2 regions of the Kitasatospora sp. NPDC096077 genome follow, and region 1 is predicted to be linked to the other one. Evidence: riboswitches for the same ligand, from Rfam matches in the RefSeq annotation. Region 1 holds a riboswitch; the other holds the start of a gene.

Region 1 (7,458 bases):
GACCCGACCGTGCGCGATTTCCCTCCGGCCCCACCTGAACGGGTGATCTCTGCCCGGGAGTTGTGGCGCATGTCACGAAATCCCTGCGCGCGCGTCCGCAGATGCCGACACTGGGAACCAGCGTGGAAGGACCACCTGTCCTACCCACTTGAGCGCCGGTCAACACCTGGTCGGCGCCCGGACAGGATCCGACCACCACGGCGGCTCCGGACGGCTCGACCTCCGGGGACCGCACCACGGGGAGGATCGCAGAGCGAAGCGAGGGTACGCGTATGTGCCAGCACCGTCCTGAGTGCCCGTCGGCCGAGTCCGCGGACCGCGAGGCCGCCGAGCCGGTGGCCTGCCACCCGGAGCAGGGCTGGAGCCTGCTCTGCAACGGCGTCGTCCTGTTCGAGGACACCGGAGAGCTGCTGCCCGACGGCCGGGTGATCGCCCCGCGCCGTCCCGTCGCCCACGCGGCCTGAGCCCACGCGGCCCGAGCCCGTCGGAGCGAACCCGGCCGGCCCGAACCCCCGCCGGACCGGGTCCGGCGCCTGGCACGACGACCAGCGCGAAGGGCAGGGCCCCGGCAGAAACGTTCTGCCGGGGCCCTGCCCCATGACCGCGCGTCCGATCAGACGCCGTACTCGTCCAGCGGCGGGCAGGAGCAGACCAGGTTGCGGTCGCCGTACGCACCGTCGATCCGGCTCACCGGCGGCCAGTACTTGTCCGCCGGGTTCACGCCCGCCGGGAAGACCGCCTCCTGCCGCGAGTAGCCGTGCGCCCAGTCGCCGGCCAGCGTGGCGGCGGTGTGCGGGGCGTTGCGCAGCGGGTTGTCGTCGGCCGCCCACTCGCCCGAGCCGACCTTGTCGATCTCGCCGCGGATCTCGATCATCGCCTCGCAGAAGCGGTCGATCTCGTACAGGTCCTCGGACTCGGTCGGCTCGATCATCAGCGTGCCGGCCACCGGGAAGGACATCGTCGGCGCGTGGAAGCCGTAGTCGATCAGGCGCTTGGCGATGTCGTCCACCGTCACGCCCGTCTCCTTGGTCAGCGGACGCAGGTCGATGATGCACTCGTGCGCGACCAGCCCGCCCGGGCCGGTGTAGAGCACCGGGAAGTGCGGGGCCAGGCGCTTGGCGATGTAGTTGGCGTTCAGCACCGCGACCTGGGTCGCGTGCTTGAGGCCCTCGCCGCCCATCAGCCGGACGTACGCCCAGGAGATCGGCAGGATCGCCGCCGAGCCCCACGGCGCGGCCGAGATCGGGCCGACGCCGGTGGCCGGGCCGGCCTCCTCCTGCAGCGGGTGGTTCGGCAGGTACGGCGCCAGGTGGGCGCGCACCGCGACCGGGCCGACGCCCGGGCCGCCGCCGCCGTGCGGGATGCAGAAGGTCTTGTGCAGGTTGAGGTGCGAGACGTCCGCGCCGAACTTGCCCGGCTTGGCCAGGCCGACCAGGGCGTTCAGGTTGGCGCCGTCCACGTACACCTGGCCGCCGGCCTCGTGCACCAGGGCGCAGATGTCGGTGATCTGGGTCTCGTACACGCCGTGGGTCGACGGGTAGGTGACCATCAGCACCGAGAGGCTGTCGCGGTGCTGCTCGATCTTGGCCTTCAGGTCCTCGACGTCCACGTCGCCGTCGACCAGGGTCTTCACCACGACCACGCGCATGCCGGCCATCACCGCGGAGGCGGCGTTGGTGCCGTGCGCCGAGGACGGGATCAGGCAGACGTCACGCTGGGTGTCGCCGTTGGCATGGTGGTAGGCGCGGACGGCCAGCAGGCCGGCCAACTCGCCCTGGGAACCCGCGTTCGGCTGGATCGAGACGGCGTCGTAGCCGGTGACCTCGACGAGCTGCTGCTCCAGCTGGCGGATCAGGGTCAGGTAGCCCGCGGCCTGGTCGACCGGCGCGAAGGGGTGCAGCTGGCCGAACTCCGGCCAGGTGACCGCCTCCATCTCGGTGGTGGCGTTGAGCTTCATGGTGCAGGAGCCCAGCGGGATCATGCCGCGGTCCAGCGCGTAGTCCCGGTCCGACAGGCGGCGCAGGTAGCGCAGCATGGCGGTCTCCGAGCGGTGGCTGTGGAAGACCGGGTGGGTCAGGTACTCGTCCTCGCGCAGCAGCGCGGCCGGCAGCGCGTCGGCGTTCTCGGCGGCCTCGACCGCGTGGACGCCGAACGCGGCCCAGACGCCCGCCAGGTGCTCGCGGGTGGTGGTCTCGTCGGTGGAGACCGAGATCCGGTCCGCGCCGTCCTGGTGCACGTTGATGCCGTTGGCGCGGGCGGCGGCGGCGATCTCGGCGGCGCGGCCCGGGACGACGGCGGTGACGGTGTCGAAGAACTCGCCGTGCAGCAGCTCCACGCCGCCGGCCCGCAGGCCCTCGGCGAGGGCTGCGGCGTAGCGGTGGGTGCGGCGGGCGATGTCGGCCAGGCCGTCCGGGCCGTGGTAGACCGCGTACATCGAGGCCATCACGGCGAGCAGCACCTGGGCGGTGCAGATGTTGCTGGTGGCCTTCTCGCGGCGGATGTGCTGCTCGCGGGTCTGCAGCGCCAGGCGGTAGGCGCGGTTGCCGTCGGCGTCGACGGAGACGCCGACCAGGCGGCCGGGCAGCGAGCGGGCGTACTCGGCGCGCACCGAGAGGTAGCCGGCGTGCGGACCGCCGAAGCCCATCGGCACGCCGAAGCGCTGCGAGGTGCCGCAGGCGATGTCGGCGCCCAGCGAGCCCGGGGACTTGAGCAGGGTCAGCGCCAGCAGGTCGGCGGCGACGGCGACGACCGCGCCCAGCCCGTGGGCCTGCTCGATCACCGGGGCGAGGTCGCGGACCACGCCGGTGGCGCCCGGGTACTGCAGCAGCACGCCGAACACGCCGCGCTCGGCGATCTCGGCCGGGATGCCCTCGGACAGGTCGGCGACGACCACCTCGACACCGGTCGGCACGGCCCGGGTGTTGATCACCGCGACGGTCTGCGGCAGGGTCTCGACGTCGACCAGGAAGACGCCGCCCCTGACCTTGGTGACGCGACGGGCCAGCGCCATCGCCTCGGCGGCCGCGGTGCCCTCGTCCAGCAGCGAGGAGCCGGAGGTCGGCAGACCGGTCAGGTCGGAGACCAGGGTCTGGAAGTTGAGCAGCGCCTCCAGGCGGCCCTGCGAGATCTCCGGCTGGTACGGGGTGTACGCGGTGTACCAGGCCGGGTTCTCCATGACGTTGCGCAGGATCACCGGCGGGGTGAAGGTGCCGTAGTAGCCCAGGCCGATCATCGGCTGGAGCACCTGGTTGCGGGCGGCGAGCTCGCGCAGCTCGGCGAGGACCTGCGCCTCGCTGCGACCGGCGGGCAGGTCGAGGGCGGTGATGGAGCGGATGGCCTCGGGAACGGCGGTGGCGGCGAGCTCGTCCAGCGAGCCGTAGCCGACCGAGGCCAGCATCTTCTCCTGCGCGGCGGCGTCGGGGCCGATGTGGCGGTTCTCGAAGGGGCTGGCCAGCTCAAGCTCGGTGAGGGTCGAGGCGCCGGTGGGGCGTCCCGCGTTCGGCTGGGCGTTCATGGTGGTCGAGGCCTCCTGGTCACGGACCGGCTGGGGTGCGCTCGCCGGCCGGCCAACGCCGCTGCGGACAGCGGACCGACCTGGGCGGGCGGACCCGAAAGGCCTCCCCCTCTGTCATCGGGACCTGAGAGCTTCGCCCGCACGGCGCGCTGTGGCGCACCGTCGGCTTGCACCGTCGGTGAGGGTGGTGGCCGTCGGCTCCCGCGCCGACGGTCCTGCCCTGCTTTCCAGAGTGACCTATCCCGCACGGTACGGATGCCTGAGAGATTCCGGGGAGGAGTTGCTCCTTCGGCGCCTCGACCAGCGGTTTTCGCTGCCGAGGACTCTCCCGAGCGGGCTCGGCGGTCGGGGCCCAGGGTACCAGCGGGAGGCCTTCCGATCACGGGTGCGTCGGGTCACTCCGGGTCTACGCGCGTCCCCCGGACGGCTCAGCGCGAACCCGTCCGGCCGCACCCCGCTCGCGCCCGTCCGTTTCATGCCTTTTGGTGTGAAGTGGCGGACGGAACGGGTGCTCCGGCCGCCTTTCCTGCGGGAGTTCCGCAGCCGCAGCGCTTGGAGGAAAGAGTGCAGACCGACATCGACCCCCGGGACCTCATCGGCCACAAGGCGGTCGACCGCAACGGAGACAAGATCGGCACGGTCGACGAGGTGTACCTGGACGACGCCACCGGGCAGCCGGAGTGGGCGGCCGTCCGGACCGGCATCTTCGGCCGGGACGCCTTCGTCCCGCTCACCACGAGCGAGTTCTCCGGCGACGAGCTCCGGGTGCCGTACGACAAGTCGCTGGTCAAGGACTCGCCGGACTTCGGCGTCGGCCAGCACCTGTCGCCCGCCCAGGAGCTCCAGCTCTACCGCTACTACGGCCTCGACACCCCGCTGGACGGCCGCCCGTCCGCCGACCGGACCGGCCGGGACGAGCGGCCCGACCTCGACTTCGGCACCACCTCGGCCGCCGCGGCCGCCAAACCGCTGTCCCTCCACTCCCCCGAGGCCGGCCCGACCATGACGACGACCACCAACTCGAACACCAGCACCCACACCGCCCCGGAGGCCCCCGTGCGGACCCTCAGCACCCCCGCACCGACGGCCGCCGGCCCGGCGATCACCGAGGCCGCCGCCCCGGTCGTCGAGACCAAGCCCCGGCCCGCCCCGACCGCGGCCGCCCCCGCACCGAACGGCACCGCCGCCGCCTCGGCCCCCAACGGCCCGATCGAGATCACCTGCCGCGAGGAGCGCCTGGACATCACCACCGAGTGGCACGTCCTCGGCACCGCGAAGCTGCGCAAGTACGTGACCAGCGAGCAGGTCGAGCGCCGCGTCCCGGTGGTCCGCGAGCGGGTCCGGGTGGAGCGGATGCCGGTCAGCGACGCCGAGCGCGCCTCGCTCAGCGAGAAGGAGATCGCCGAGGCGGTCGAGGAGGTCACCCTCCGTGAGGAGCGACCGGTGGTCCGCAAGTACCTCGCCCCGATCGAGCGGGTCCGCCTGGTGGTCGAGCGCTACACCGCGGAGGAGGTGGTCCGGGACGAGCTGCGCCGCGAGCACGTCGAGGTTCACGACGACACCCCCGCCGCCGACGCCCCGGCCGAACCGGCCGAACCGACCGCCCACGCCACCCACGTGGCCGACGGCGCCCGCCCGGCCGCCCTGCGCCCGCTGGCCTGATCACCTCCGCCTTCCCGAGGGCCCCGGACTCCGGTCCGGGGCCCTCCGCGTGCCCGACCACCCGTCACCCCCCCGGTACGCCAAGCGGAACCTTCGCCTTTGCCAAATCTTAACCACTCGATATTTGACACTCTGAAGTATCTCCCGGCAGAGTTACTTCAGTTCATTCACTATGTACGGGAGGAAGCAACCGTGAGTGAGGCACCACAGCCCACCACCGCGGCCGAGAAGCAGCGCAACGCCCGGGTCCTGCCGGCCCTCATCCTGGCGATGCTGTCGTTCAGCGTGGTGCAGACCGCGGTCGTTCCGATCCTGCCGTCGCTGGCCAAGGAACTGGACGTCTCCGGGTCCAACATCACCTGGCTGATGACCGCCAACCTGCTGTCCGCGGCCGTGCTGACTCCCCTGTTGGGCCGCTTCGGCGACCTCCGGGGCCGCAAGCCCATGCTGCTGATCTCGCTGGCCGGTCTGGTCGCCGGTTCGGCCCTGGCGGTCAGCACCCACTCCTTCACCTGGCTGATCGTCGCCCGCGTCCTCCAGGGCGCCGGCGGTGGCGTGATGCCGCTGGCGATCAGCATCGTCCGTGACGAGCTGCCCAAGCAGAAGGTGACCGGCGGCGTCGCCGCCATCAGCGCCTCGATGGGCGTCGGCTCCGGCCTCGGCCTGGTCGCCACCGGCCTGCTGCTGGAGCACTGGAACTACAAGTCGATCTTCTGGATGGGCCTGGCCTTCGGCCTGCTCGCGGTCGCCCTGGTCGCCTTCCGGGTGCCGTCCGACCCGGTCATCGACAAGGAGGGCGGCGCCGACCCGCTCGGTGCCGTCACCCTGGCCGCCTGGCTCTCCGCGCTGCTGGTCGCGGTCAGCCAGGGCAACCACTGGGGCTGGACCTCCACCAAGACCCTCGGCCTGTTCGCCGTCGCCGCCGTGCTCGCCCTGGTCTGGGGCGTCATCGAGACCAAGGTCGCCCACCCGCTGGTCGACCTCAAGATGATGGGCCGCCCGGCCGTCGCCTTCACCAACCTGGCCGGTCTGCTCATCGGCTTCGGCATGTACGGCTCGTTCATGGTCATCAGCAACTTCGCCCAGACCCCGGAGAAGCTGGCCCACTACGGCTTCACCGCGACCGTCCTGCACGCCGGCGTGATGCTGCTGCCGTCCGCCATCGGCTCGATGGTGGCCGCCCCGGTCGGCGCCATGATGATCTCCCGCCGCGGCCCCCGCCTGCCGCTGGTCCTCGGTGGCGTCCTCGGCGCGATCTCGATGGCCTACCTGGCCCTGCGCCACAGCGCCGAGGGCGACATCTACACCGCCTCCGCCATCTTCGGCCTCGGCATCGGCCTCGCCTTCGCCGCGATGCCCGCCTTCATCAACGGCGCGGTCCCGGTCGAGCAGAGCGGCATCGCCAACGGCATGAACTCCGTGCTCCGCACCGTCGGCGGCGCGATCGGCACCGCCGTGATGACCGCCATCCTGACCGGCGACACCATGAAGTTCCCGATCAAGCTCCCGGTGCAGATCCCGACCCTGGACGCCTACAAGCACGCGTTCTGGACCACGGCCGTCGTCTGCATCATCGCCGGCGTCGTCCCCTTCCTGATCCGCACCGCCAAGCCCGCCGTCACCGCCGTCACCGGCGGCCCGGCCCGGCAGGACTCCAGCCCCGAGCTGGCCAAGACCGACGCCTGACGAGGCGTCCGGCCCGCGCGCTCAGGGACAGGACGCGCGGGCCCGGCCCCCACTCGGTCGCGAGGGCATCACGACCGTCCGGGGTCCGGCACGGTATGCGGCCCCACCCGGTACTTCCCACCGGGTGGGGCCGTTCCGCGTTCCCCGCCCCGCCTCACTCCCCCGCCCCACCGGGATCCTCGACCTGCCGCAGCGGCAGCGGCCGGGCCGGCTCCAGCGCGGGATCGTCCACCCCGAAGGTCCGCACCCGGCCCGGCCCGCTCCACGGCGTCTCGAACCGCACGGTCACCCGTCCCACCCCGCTGCCCTGCACCCAGCCCGGCCCCCACTCGCTGTGCCGGACGTCCTGGCCGGGCATCCAGCGGCGCACCACGGGCTCCTCCGGCTCCTCCTCGGCCACCGCCGCCTCGACCTCCTCGGCGTGCTCCGCCGCCTCCTCCCGCAGCGCCTGCGCGAACAGGTCCTCCTGGGTGTAGTCCGCCAGTTGGGCCACGCCCACCCCGAGCAGCCGCACCCCGCCGGTGATGTCCACCTGCTCGGCTAGCCGCCGCGCCGTCGCGGTGATCACCGCCTCGTCGTCGGTGGGCCCGCCCAGG
Region 2 (7,458 bases), on a different contig from region 1:
GCATCGGGCCGACGGTGTGGGAGCTCGACGGGCCGATGCCGATGGAGAAGAGGTCGAAGACACTGATGGCCACGGGGGGACGTCCTTGTCGGGTCTCGTGGAAGGACTTGCGGGCAGGGGCTGACACGGGACGGGGCACCGCGCGCACTGTCCAGTGTGCGCGGTGCCCCGGGGTCCCAGGTACACCGGCGGAGTGAGGCCGGTCACCTAAGCCCGAACGATCACCGAGGCGATCAGAGGTTCGGGTAGAGCGGGTACTTCTCGGCCAGGGCGGTGACCCGGGCCTTCAGCGCGGTGGCGACGGTCTCGTCGAAGCCGGGCTTGAGCGCCTCGGCGATGACGTCGGCGACCTCGCGGAAGTCCTCGGCCGCGAAGCCGCGGGTGGCCAGCGCCGGGGTGCCGATCCGCAGGCCGGAGGTGACCATCGGCGGGCGCGGGTCGTTCGGGACGGCGTTGCGGTTGACGGTGATGCCGACCTCGTGCAGCCGGTCCTCGGCCTGCTGGCCGTCGAGCTGGCTGTTGCGCAGGTCGACCAGGACCAGGTGGACGTCGGTGCCGCCGGACAGCACGGTGGCGCCGGCCTCGGCGACGTCGGCCTGCAGCAGGCGCTCGGCCAGGATCCGGGCGCCGTCCAGGGTGCGCTGCTGGCGCTCCTTGAACTCCTCCGAGGCGGCGACCTTGAAGGCGACGGCCTTGCCCGCGATCACGTGCTCCAGCGGACCGCCCTGCTGGCCGGGGAAGACCGCGGAGTTGATCTTCTTGGCGTACTCGGCCTTGGACAGGATGACGCCGCCGCGCGGGCCGCCCAGGGTCTTGTGGGTGGTGGTGGTGACCACGTCCGCGTACGGCACCGGGTTCGGGTGCAGACCCGCGGCGACCAGGCCGGCGAAGTGCGCCATGTCGACCATGAGCAGCGCGCCGACCTCGTCGGCGACCCGGCGGAACGCGGCGAAGTCCAGCTGGCGCGGGTAGGCGGACCAGCCGGCGATGATCAGCTTGGGCTGGTGCTCCTTGGCGAGGCGCTCGACCTCGGCCATGTCGACCTGGCCGGTCTTCTCGTCGACGTGGTACGCGGCCACGTTGTAGAGCTTGCCGGAGAAGTTGATCTTCATGCCGTGGGTCAGGTGACCGCCGTGGGCCAGGCTCAGGCCCAGGATGGTGTCGCCCGGCTGGATCAGCGCGAACATCGCGGCGGCGTTGGCCTGCGCGCCCGAGTGCGGCTGGACGTTGGCGTGCTCGGCGCCGAACAGGGCCTTGATCCGGTCGATCGCGATCTGCTCGACCACGTCGACGTGCTCGCAACCGCCGTAGTAGCGACGGCCGGGGTAGCCCTCGGCGTACTTGTTGGTGAGCACCGAGCCCTGGGCCTCCATGACGGCCACCGGGGCGAAGTTCTCGGAGGCGATCATCTCCAGGGTGGTCTGCTGGCGGTGCAGCTCGGCGTCGACCGCGGCGGCGATCTCCGGGTCGAGGGCGTGCAGGGACTGGTTCAGAACCGTCATGGTGTGGTCTTCCCGGGAGGAGAGCGGAGGGACGGTGGAGCGGGGCGGCCCGGCCTGCGGCGGACCGCCCCTACGGGCGGCTCAGCCCTCGGCGTGGGTGAGCGCGTTGTACTGGTCGGCGCTGAGCAGCTCGTCGGTCGACTCGACCCGCACCTTGAACAGCCAGCCGCCCTCGAACGGGGCGCTGTTGACGAGGGCGTTGTCGTCCAGGACGTCCTGGTTGACCTCGACGACCTCGCCGGTCACCGGGGAGTACAGGTCGCTGACCGACTTGGTGGACTCCAGCTCGCCGCAGGTCTCACCGGCGGTCACGGTGTCGCCGACCGCGGGCAGCTGCACGTAGACGATGTCACCGAGCGCGTCGGCGGCGTGCTTGGTGATGCCGATCGTCGAGACACCGTCGGCGTCGGCGGCCGTCAGCCACTCGTGCTCCTTGGTGTACTGCAGGTGCTGGGGGTTGCTCATGGCGTCATTCTCCAGGATGGGAAGCGGGTACGACGCAGCGGGCCGCCGCACGGACGGCTCCGACGTGCGTCGATGGGAAAACGGCGGGGCCGGGACGGCCTCGGCGGTTGGTCAGCGGGCGCGCTTGTAGAACGGCAGCGCCACGACCTGGACCGGCTCGTGCTTGCCGCGCACGTCCACCGCGACGGTGCTGCCCGGGGTGGCGTGGGCCGCGTCCACGTAGGCCATCGCGATCGGCTTGCCCAGCGTCGGGGACGGCGCGCCGGAGGTGATCCGGCCGATCGGGGCACCGTCGGTGGAGACCACGGTGTACTCGGCGCGCGGCACCCGCTTGCCCTCGGAGACCAGGCCGACCAGCACCTTCGGCGGGTTGCTCTCGGCCGCGGCGGCGGCCTGCTCCAGCGCCTTGCGGCCGACGAAGGCGCCCTCGTTGGTGGTCTTGTCGAAGCGGACGACCCGGCCCAGGCCGGCGTCGAACGGGGTCAGGTCGGTGGACAGCTCGTGCCCGTACAGCGGCATGCCCGCCTCCAGGCGCAGCGTGTCGCGGCAGGACAGGCCGCACGGGACCAGGCCGCGGCCCTCGCCGGCCGCCGTCAGCGCCTGCCAGACCGACTCGGCGTCGGCCGGGGCGCAGAAGATCTCGAAGCCGTCCTCGCCGGTGTAGCCCGTCCGGGCCAGCAGCACGTCCTGGCCGGCCACCGTGGCCGGGAGGATCGCGTAGTACTTCAGACCGGGCAGGTCGGCGTCGGTGTTCTCGGTCAGGATCGCGGTGGCCTCCGGGCCCTGCACGGCGATCAGCGCGTAGGTGTCGCGGTCGTCGGTGACGACGGCGTCGAAGCCCTTGGCGCGGGCGATCAGCTCGTCCAGGACCAGCTGGGCGTTGGAGGCGTTGGCGACGACCAGGAAGGCGTCCTCGCGCAGCCGGTAGACGATCAGGTCGTCCAGGATGCCGCCGTCCTCGGCGCAGATCATGGTGTAGCGGGCGCGCAGCTCGCCGAGCGCGGAGACGAAGCCGACCAGCGCGTGGTCCAGCATCTCGCCGGCCTGCGGGCCTGTGACGGTGATCTCGCCCATGTGCGAGAGGTCGAACAGACCGGCCTTGGTGCGGACGGCGAGGTGCTCCTCGCGCTCGCTGCCGTAACGCAGCGGCATGTCCCAGCCGGCGAAGTCGGTCATGGTCGCGCCGAGGGCGCGGTGCAGCGCGTCGAGCGCGGTCAGGCGGAGGGACGACATGGCCAGGAACTCCTCGGTCGGGGCACTCAGGGGTGCACGCGCCGGACCGGGCCCGTTCGGGGCCGACCCTGCGCGCGGGCATGCGGCGGCGTGGGTCTCCCCATCTGTCGTCGGACCTGAGAGCTTCACCGCCGTCCGCCCTCGGCTGTGACCAGCACCAGCTGGTTCCAGCATCGGGGACGGGACGGCGGCTTGCACCGTGGGTGGGCGCACGACCGGGCCGTGCGCCGCTTTCCAGATGTGCCTAACCCGCGCGGTAGGGGGGCCTGAGAGATTCCGGGGAGGACTTGCTCCTTCGGCGCCGGCTGTGCCTCCTGAGGGGCACTCCGGGCTCTCCCGCGCGGGTTCGAGCGGCCGGTGTGGAGTTGTGGGGGCCCGCGGCGCATGCCGTCGGACGCGCACATCATGGCACGTCCGCGCGCACGAGGGGAGAGGGGACCCGGTCACACGCGGGCGAGGGAGCACCGGGACCGGACAAGCGGGCGAACACGAGCCCTAAACTTCTCCGCGTCGGCGCAGCAGTGGGCGGCCGACCTTGCACGAGGGCGGATCGCGGCGCATGGGGTACCCGGTGGAGCAGCAGCAGGGGTGGGGCGGGCCGGAGGCGGCGCCGACGGGCGGTGCGTGGCCGGCGAACGAGCTGGAGCAGGTGCTGACCGCCGCGCTGGGGGACCCGGGGGCGACGCCGCGGGTGATCGAGGTGCTGGCCCGCAGCCAGGTGTGGATCCCGCTGCCGGCCGGGGGCGACCCGGGCGGGCAGGGGCTGGACCTGCCGACCGTCGAGCTGGCCGGGGCCCCGTACGTGCCGGTGTTCTCCTCGCAGGAGGTGTTCCTCCAGCAGGCGCCCGGGATGGCCTTCGCGGTCGCCCCGGCTTGGGAGTTCGCCCGCGGGCTGCCGCTGGGGGTGGGGATCGCGGTCAACCCCGAGGCGGCGGTGGGCATCCCGGTGCCGCCGCAGGGCGTGGCCGAGCTGCGCCGCGGCCCGCGGGACGACCGCTGGGAGCACACCGAGAGCGCGCCGGGGGCGCCGGCCGGCGGCCGGGTGGCGCTGCGCGAGCCGGTGCCGGGCGAGGACCCGGAGCACTTCCTGGCCGCCTGCCGGGCGGAACTGTCGGCCCTCCCCGGGGTGTTGACCGCGCGCCGGGCGCTGGCCAGCGTCGAGGGCGAGCCGACGGTGATGTTCGTGGGCGTCCAGCTGGACCCGGCGGCCCCGGCCGACCCGGGTGCGGTGAACGAGGCGCTCGGGCGGGCGTTGGGAACCGCGCCGCTGCCGGGCGGCGTCCACCTCGTACTGCTCGACCTCGTCGACGACCCGGTGGTCGAGTGGCTGCTCACCCAGGTCATGCCCTTCTACTCGCGGGTGTGAGCGGGGTTCCATCACAGGCACGTCGCCGTGGCGGTGGCCGGTGCCGCGCCATAGGGTGCGTGCAGGCGGCTGACGGGCCGGCGGGTTCAGGAAAGAGGCGCGGCGAGGTGGGCGCATGAGTGCGGGAACGGGAGCGGGCGGGGTGCCGGGGCCCTGGGGCCAGGCTCCGGCCGGGCGCCCGGGAGCGGATCCGGGCGCGTTGGAGCAGGTGCTGCGCGAGGTCGCGCCGGAGCGCTTCGACGCGTACGAGCGGCTGCTGCACGCGCTGGCCGAGGGCCGGGTCTGGATGCTGCTCTGGCACGGCACCCCGGGCAGTCCGGACGCGCAGTACGGGAACATGGAGATCAGCGGCCACGGCTACGCGCCGGCCGTGACCTCGCCCGAGCAGCTGGCGGCCTCGGGCTGGGCGCGGGCCCACGAGGTCATCTCCGGGCCGGAGATCGCCGCTTCGCTGTACCGCACCCGCTGGGGCCTGTGGCTGAATCCGCACGCCCCGGGCGGCGGGGTCGGGGTGCCGTGGGCGGACCTGCGGCGGATCGCCGCGGGCCTGGACCGGCTGCCGGCCGGTCCGTTGCAGCTGAGCGAGCCGCAGGTGAACGCCCAGCAGTTCTTCGCAGTGCTGGAGCGGCAGGCCGGTGAGGTGCGCGCGGTGCGGGCGCTGCGCCGGGCCTGGGTGCGGCCGGCGGTGGGGGAGCCGTACCTGGCGATCGGCCTGGACCTGTACGAGAGTTCGCCGCCGGCCGTGGAGGCGGTGCGGGCGCTGATGCAGCGGGCGATCGCGGTGGCCCCGGAGGGGCTCGCGGTGTCCACGGTGGCGATGGCGGACGAGTACGACCCGGTGGCGCTGTGGATGCGCGCCAACGCGCGGCCGTTCTTCGACCGGGAGGCGGGGCGGCCGGCGTCCGGTCCGTACCCGCAGGTCTCGCCGTCGTACCCGGGGCAGTCGCTGCCCGGTCAGCCGGGGCCCGGGCAGCCGGTGTCGGGGTACGCCCCGTACGGCACCCAGCCGCCCGCGCCGGGCTGGGGGCAGCAGCCCCAGCGGCCGTGGCCCGGATACCCGGGCCGCTGATCGGCGAAACCCCGGAACTCGATAAAACCTTTGGCATGGAGCCGACTTGATTCGCCATCAGGTCGACTTCGATGCTTTCCGGACGAATTTTCCAACCCTGATGCGGGCACATCTTGACATGGCGCTTACAGCCGTGTGAAGAGGTATATGCCGAAGATCGGGGAGGTGCATGCGGGCAGATCACAGTTGGGCATCTGTCGGTTGGCAGGGCTGGCGCAAGCCAGTTCGGATGGCAGAGAGTTCTGCGCAACGCATCGCGCGTACTGGAAACCCCACGAAGGTGAACGCGCACGCCGACCGCTCGATCCACGCGACGCCCATCCCGCGTGGTGGCAGTACCCGTGCACGTCGTACTGCCGCGAACACCCGCTCCTAGCACCTCCGCACGTCCGCAGCCAGCCGTACCGCCGATCCCGGCGCCCGGCGCCCGTGGGCCGGCCACCGTCGGCGAGGGGACCAACTGACCATGACCACAACCATCTCCACCGCCGGGAACGAACCGGAGGCACCGCCCTCCCCGAGCCCGGCCAAGACGATCGAGGGCCGTTCCCTCGGTCGGATCGCCTGGATCCGCTTCAAGCGGGACAAGGCCGCTGTCGCCGGCGGCATCGTGGTGATCCTGCTGATCCTCCTGGCCGTCCTGTCCGGGCCGTTGGAGTCCCTGTTCGGGCTTGACCCCGATGCGTCGAACACCGACCTGCTGGACGCCAACCTCGGTGGACTCCCGCTCGGGGACTGGGGCGGGATGAGTGCGGACCACCCGCTCGGCGTCGACCCGCTGCAGGGTCGTGACCTGCTCGCCCGCGTGATCGACGGCTCCTGGGTCTCCCTGCTGGTCGCCTTCGGCGCGACCGTGCTGTCCAACACCATCGGCACCGTGCTCGGCGTGATGGCCGGTTACTACGGCGGCTGGGTGGACACCCTGATCAGCCGGCTGATGGACGTCTTCCTGGCGTTCCCGCTGCTGCTGTTCGCCATCGCGATCTCCGCCTCGCTCCAGGGCGGCGCGTTCGGCCTGCACGGCCTCCCGCTGCACATCATGGTGCTGATCTTCGTGATCGGCTTCTTCAACTGGCCCTACATGGGCCGGATCGTGCGCGGGCAGACCCTCTCACTGCGCGAGCGGGAGTTCGTCCACGCGGCCCGCAGCCTCGGCGCCCGCGGCCCGTTCATCCTGTTCAAGGAGCTGCTGCCCAACCTGGTCGGCCCGATCCTGGTCTACTCGACCCTGCTGATCCCGACCAACATCCTCTTCGAGGCCGGGCTGAGCTTCCTCGGCGTCGGCATCCAGCCCCCGCAGTCCTCCTGGGGCGGCATGCTGGCCGACGCGAAGAACTACTACCAGGTGGACCCCCAGTACATGGTGGTCCCCGGTGTGGCGATCTTCATCACCGTGCTCGCGTTCAACCTGCTCGGCGACGGGCTGCGTGACGCCCTCGATCCCAAGAGCAACTGACCCGCGGACAACTGATCCGACGTCAGGCACTCCCTCCTCCACATCCTCAAGGGGTTGATCCCACCCATGCGTAGGTCCCGTACCGTCGCACTGACCGCCGTGGCCGCCGCCGCGGTCCTGGTCGTCACCGGCTGCACGTCCAGCTCCAAGGGCGGAAGCTCGTCCTCCTCCTCCAACGACGCGAGTGGCAGCGGTGCCGACGCGGGCACCAAGCAGATTGTCAACGTCTCGGACAAGAAGGGCGGGACGGTCACCTACGAGATGAAGGGCACCCCGGACTCCCTCGACCCGGGCAACACCTACTACGCGTACATCTACAACTTCTCGCGCCTGTACGCCCGTCCGCTGACCACCTTCAGCCCGGGGC

The links. Region 1 has a riboswitch for glycine ahead of gcvP (aminomethyl-transferring glycine dehydrogenase). Riboswitches for the same ligand answer to the same signal wherever they lie in the genome.
Region 2: another riboswitch for glycine. It lies ahead of gcvT (glycine cleavage system aminomethyltransferase GcvT); the one in region 1 lies ahead of gcvP (aminomethyl-transferring glycine dehydrogenase).

Annotation. Positions count from the first base shown of each region.
Region 1 covers NZ_JBEOSV010000008.1:200,792-208,249, forward strand. Annotated here, with positions in the region: gene ABTZ03_RS11240 (DUF5999 family protein) at 273-464, shown strand; gene gcvP (aminomethyl-transferring glycine dehydrogenase) at 614-3,514, opposite strand; glycine riboswitch at 3,619-3,750, opposite strand; glycine riboswitch at 3,752-3,855, opposite strand; gene ABTZ03_RS11250 (PRC and DUF2382 domain-containing protein) at 4,079-5,176, shown strand; gene ABTZ03_RS11255 (MFS transporter) at 5,369-6,862, shown strand; gene ABTZ03_RS11260 (DNA polymerase IV) at 7,017-7,458, opposite strand, start outside.
Region 2 covers NZ_JBEOSV010000053.1:12,399-19,856, forward strand. Annotated here, with positions in the region: gene ABTZ03_RS32315 (L-serine ammonia-lyase) at 1-73, opposite strand, end outside; gene glyA (serine hydroxymethyltransferase) at 234-1,502, opposite strand; gene gcvH (glycine cleavage system protein GcvH) at 1,584-1,967, opposite strand; gene gcvT (glycine cleavage system aminomethyltransferase GcvT) at 2,079-3,200, opposite strand; glycine riboswitch at 3,445-3,549, opposite strand; gene ABTZ03_RS32335 (enhanced serine sensitivity protein SseB C-terminal domain-containing protein) at 3,760-4,566, shown strand; gene ABTZ03_RS32340 (enhanced serine sensitivity protein SseB C-terminal domain-containing protein) at 4,682-5,635, shown strand; gene ABTZ03_RS32345 (ABC transporter permease) at 6,102-7,091, shown strand; gene ABTZ03_RS32350 (ABC transporter substrate-binding protein) at 7,158-7,458, shown strand, end outside.